One region of the Streptomyces sp. NPDC049954 genome, then DNA from elsewhere that is predicted to be linked to it. Evidence: riboswitches for the same ligand, from Rfam matches in the RefSeq annotation. Region 1 holds a riboswitch; the other holds the start of a gene.
The links. Region 1 has a riboswitch for cyclic di-AMP ahead of AB0J21_RS05765 (transglycosylase family protein). Riboswitches for the same ligand answer to the same signal wherever they lie in the genome.

Region 1 (2,194 bases):
GGCCCCCGCCCCGGCACGCGCGGGGGACACGTGCCGGGGCGGGGCGGCCCTCAGGGGCCGGGGCGGCCCGTGCGGGCCGTGGCCCATGGGGGTGGGCCGGGGAGCGGCGGGCGCGGGGCCCGCCGGCCGGGTCAGCTCAGGTGGAGCTGCTGGCCCGGGTAGATCAGGTCGGCGTTCTTGACGATGTCGTCGTTGAGCTGGAACAGCTTGGACCAGCCGCCGGAGACGTGGTGCTTCTGCGCGATCTCGCTCAGCGTGTCGCCGGTGACGACCTTGTACTCGCCGTCGCCCTTGGGGACGATCTTGCCGGTGTCGGTCTTGACCGTGCCGGTCGTGGACTTCGGGGCGGCCTTGGGCGCGGCCTTGGGCTGCGGGGCCGCCTGGCGCTGCTGGCCGCGCGAGGCGGCCTGGCTGTCGGTGTGCTGCGGGGCGGCCTGCTGCGGCTGCTGGCCGGAGGAGGAGCCGGTGCTGACGCCCGGGTCCACACCGTCGTTGGTGAGGCCACCGGCGCCGGCGCAGGACCAGGCGCCCGGTCCCTGCATGGCGAGGAGCTTCTCGGCGGTGGCTATCTGCTGGCCCTTGGTGGCCAGGTCGGCGCGCGGGGCGTACTGGGTGCCACCGGCGGCGGCCCAGGAGGACTGGTTGAACTGGAGGCCACCGTAGTAACCGTTGCCGGTGTTGATGGACCAGTTGCCGCCGGACTCGCACTGCGCGACCTTGTCCCAGGTCGAGACGGAGGCGGCGGAGGCGGTGCCGGAGGCCATCAGCGGGACGGCGATGGCGGCGCCGGTGACACCCGCGAGGGCGACGACGCGGGTGGCCTTGGAAGAACGACGGTGCTTGCCCTTGCTGGAAAACAGCATGAAGAGGTCTCCTCACCGACGCCTACGAGGTGAGCTGTCGGGTTCGGGCCCGTGAGTTGCCCGGCCGTGCGACCTTGCGCACGACTTCACCCCGAGCCCCGTACGCCGCCCGGATCTCTCCGGACGGCGCACGGGGCACAAACCTTGGGTCCCCCGCTCCTGCCTTCGGCGCTCGACGCGACGACTGTCCCGCACGGTCGCCGGCAGGATTCGGCGTGACGACCGTCGGGGCTCCCGGTGGGGAGCGGAGACGACGTTAAGCAAGAAACAACCGGAACTTCAAAGACGATCAGGGCTGTTGAGACTCATGTCTCACTTGCCCTCAACCGGACAATTAGCCCCGAACCCTGACACCCTCTTGTCCGGTTATTGACCCGAATCCACACCAAGATCCAGGCTCTGGCCAGGAAGGATGAGGTCGGGGTCGGCGCCGACGACCTTCTTGTTCTGCTCGTACAGCGCGGTCCAGCCCGCGGGGAGCTTGTGGGCGTCCGCGATGGCCCAGAGATTGTCGCCCGAACGCACCTTGTACGTCTTGTCCTTGGTGTCGTCGTTCGCCGACCTCTGCCCGTTTTCTCCCCGGGAGGCGTGGAGTTCGCCGGCCACGGAACGGTCCGTTCCGGTGGCGGCCGGGTCCTGGGCGGCCTCGTCGTCCGGCGCCTGGTCCGTCGCGCCGGAGCCGGACGTGTCGTCGCCCCCCTCGTAAGAGGCGGACGGGTCGCCGGTGGGGCTCTGAGCGCCCTTCTTGGCGTGGCGGCCGGAGGACTTGCCGGAGGCGTCGTCCCCTCCACTCCCGGCCGAGGGGGAGGCGCTTGACTTGGCGTCCGGTGCGGACGATTCGTCCGAAGCGCCCGGCTTGGCGTGCTTCGAGCTCTTCTTGGGCGACTTCGACGCCTCGGCGCTCTCGTCCCCCTTGCCGGACTTGTCCCCCTTGCCGGACTTCCCCGCTTCGGTGGACTCGTCGCTCTTGCCGGACTTCGCCTTCTTCGCGGAGTCCCCGGAGGCCGAGGGCTTCGCGGAGGGCGAGGCGGGGACGGTCGAGGTGTCGCCGACACCCGCGCCCGCCGCGTCGTCGGTGCCGCCGTCATCGCGGGTCAGCCCCGCCCCGATGGCACAACCGGGCCAGGCGGACGGGCCCTCGGTGGCGAGGATGCGCTGACCGACGAGGATCTGCTGGGCGCGCGTGGCCATGTCGGCGCGCGGGGCGAGGTCGAGACCCCCGTTCGCCTCCCACTCGTCGTCGGAGAGCTGGAGGCCGCCGTAGTAGCCGTTGCCGCCGTCGGCGCTCCACGAGCCGCCGGTCTCACATTCGACGAGGCGGTCCCAAGGGC
Region 2 (2,194 bases), on a different contig from region 1:
CGCTCGGGCCCGCCCCACACCGTGTCGACGGCCTCCAGGGCCGCCCGCAGGTACTCCACTCGTGCCTCGAACAACGGGTTGAGCAACTCCATCACCTCGGGCGCCATCGCCTCGGGGGAGTCGCTGCCGCGCCGGACGAGGTAGCGGCGGTGCGGGGCGTTCGACTCCAGGTAGTCCGCCTCGATCGCCTCCCGCTCGACGCCCACCGCGAGCAGCGTGAGCGCTATGGAGGTGCCCGCGCGGTCCTTCCCGGCCGCGCAGTGCAGGAGGGCCGGCAGGCTGTCCGTCGCCATCGCGCGCAGCAGCCGCCCGTACTCGTCGGTCCGCTCCTCGACCAGCTCCCGGTAGGTGGCCGCCATCCGCGCCTCCGCCCGGCCCTCGCCGAGCAGCTCCCGCAGCTGCGCCAGCTCCCCGTGCCGCACCATCCGCCAGAACTCGGCGCCGTCCGCGGGGTCGTTGAGCGGCAGGTGCACGTTGCGCACCCCGGGCAGCTCGACGTCCGGGCCCTCCAGTGCCTGGTCCGCCGCGTTGCGGAAGTCGAAGACGGTGCGCAGGCCGAGCGAGGAGAGGAAGCTCACGTCCTCGGCGCTCGCGTGCGCGAGGTGGCCGCTGCGGTAGAGCCGGCCCGGGCGCACCCGCCCGCCGTCCACCGTGGGCAGCCCGCCCACGTCCCGGAAGTTGCGTACGGCGGTCAGCTCGGGCTCGGCCTGCGGCACCTGCTGCGTCACGGGGATTCCCTTTCCGGTGGGCCGCCGGCGCGGCTCGCCGGCACGGCGCGAGCCCGACCCTACGACAGACGCCCGTCCCCCCGACAGGACGTCGGACGGTCCTGAGGGGCCGGGGTGAGCAGCGTCATAACCGTGACGGTCCGTACCGGCCGCCCTTTCCGTCGAGGCCGCATTCCTCCGGCGGATGCAGGGAAGTGAAGATCAAAATTCCACGGAGCGTGACAGAAATCCGCTCAATGGATCACTAAAAGGGATACACGCGGGAAAGGTATGGCTTGTCCGGCGAGTTCCCACTCCTTTACGGTCACCCTCAGTCCGGCCGGAACGCCCAATCCTGCCGCCGCCCGGATTCCCGCTCCACTCACACCCGTACCGGCAGGAACGGGGGACCCACAGGCATCACCGCCGCCCGGTCCACCGGACGGCTAGGGGTGAAGCCGCGTTCACGCGGCCGGGCAGCTCCAGCCCGAACCCGACAGCTCACCTCGTAGGCGACGGAGAAAGAACACCACCATGCCCGCACAGGGTAAGAACCGCCGTTCGCTGTCCCACCGCCTCGCGCTGATCGGCACCACCGGTGCCGCCGCGGTGGTGCTCCCGCTGACCGCCGCGGCCGGCGCGCACGCCGCCGCCCCCGAGGCCGCCCCGCAGAAGGCCGACACCACCTACACGGTGGTGAAGGGCGACACCCTGGCCAAGATCGCCAGGACGCACCACGTCGACGGCGGCTGGAAGAAGCTCTACGAGATCAACAAGAAGGCCGTCGGCGCCAACCCGAGCATCATCAAGCCGGGCCTCAAGATCACCCTGGAGGCCGCCAAGGCCGCGGCCCCCGCCGCGAAGCCCGCCCCCGCGGACTCCGGCTGGACCGCGCCCGTCGTCGGCGTCAAGGGCGGCGGCTACGGCAACTCCGGCAACCTGTGGTCGCACGGCCACACCGGCGCCGACTTCCCCGTCTCCACCGGCACTTCGGTCAAGGCCGTGTCCAACGGCACCGTCATCGCCGCCGGAGACGGCGGCGCCTACGGCAACCAGATCGTCATCAAGCACGGTGACGGCCACTACTCGCAGTACGGCCACCTCTCCTCGATCGGCGTGTCCGTCGGGCAGACCGTGACCGAGGGCCAGCAGATCGGCCTCTCCGGTGCCACCGGCAACGTGACCGGCCCGCACCTGCACTTCGAGATCCGCACCGGCCCGGACTACGGCTCCGACATCGACCCGCTGGCCTTCCTCGCCCAGCACGGCGTCAACGCCTGATCCGGCCCCTCCCGGACCGCACCGGCCCGCCCGCCCGCGCCCCGCGCGGCGGGCGGGCCGACGCGCACTCCACGGGGCCCGCGCCCCCCATCGCGGCGGCGACGGAAAAGCGACAACGATCCGTTCTCCGACTCAGTCACACCAGGCCCGCCCTATTCCTGAATTGGGCGAGATTTGACCGGTGGTCTTTCTCACCCCCCGTCAAC

Region 2: another riboswitch for cyclic di-AMP. It lies ahead of AB0J21_RS01750 (LysM peptidoglycan-binding domain-containing M23 family metallopeptidase); the one in region 1 lies ahead of AB0J21_RS05765 (transglycosylase family protein).

What each region holds. Positions count from the first base shown of each region.
Region 1 is NZ_JBFALS010000002.1:516,297-518,490, reverse strand. It holds gene AB0J21_RS05765 (transglycosylase family protein) at 132-863, opposite strand; cyclic di-AMP (ydaO/yuaA leader) riboswitch at 868-1,044, opposite strand; gene AB0J21_RS05760 (transglycosylase family protein) at 1,230-2,194, opposite strand, start outside.
Region 2 is NZ_JBFALS010000001.1:410,876-413,069, reverse strand. It holds gene AB0J21_RS01755 (tyrosine-protein phosphatase) at 1-728, opposite strand, end outside; cyclic di-AMP (ydaO/yuaA leader) riboswitch at 1,077-1,237, shown strand; gene AB0J21_RS01750 (LysM peptidoglycan-binding domain-containing M23 family metallopeptidase) at 1,242-1,988, shown strand.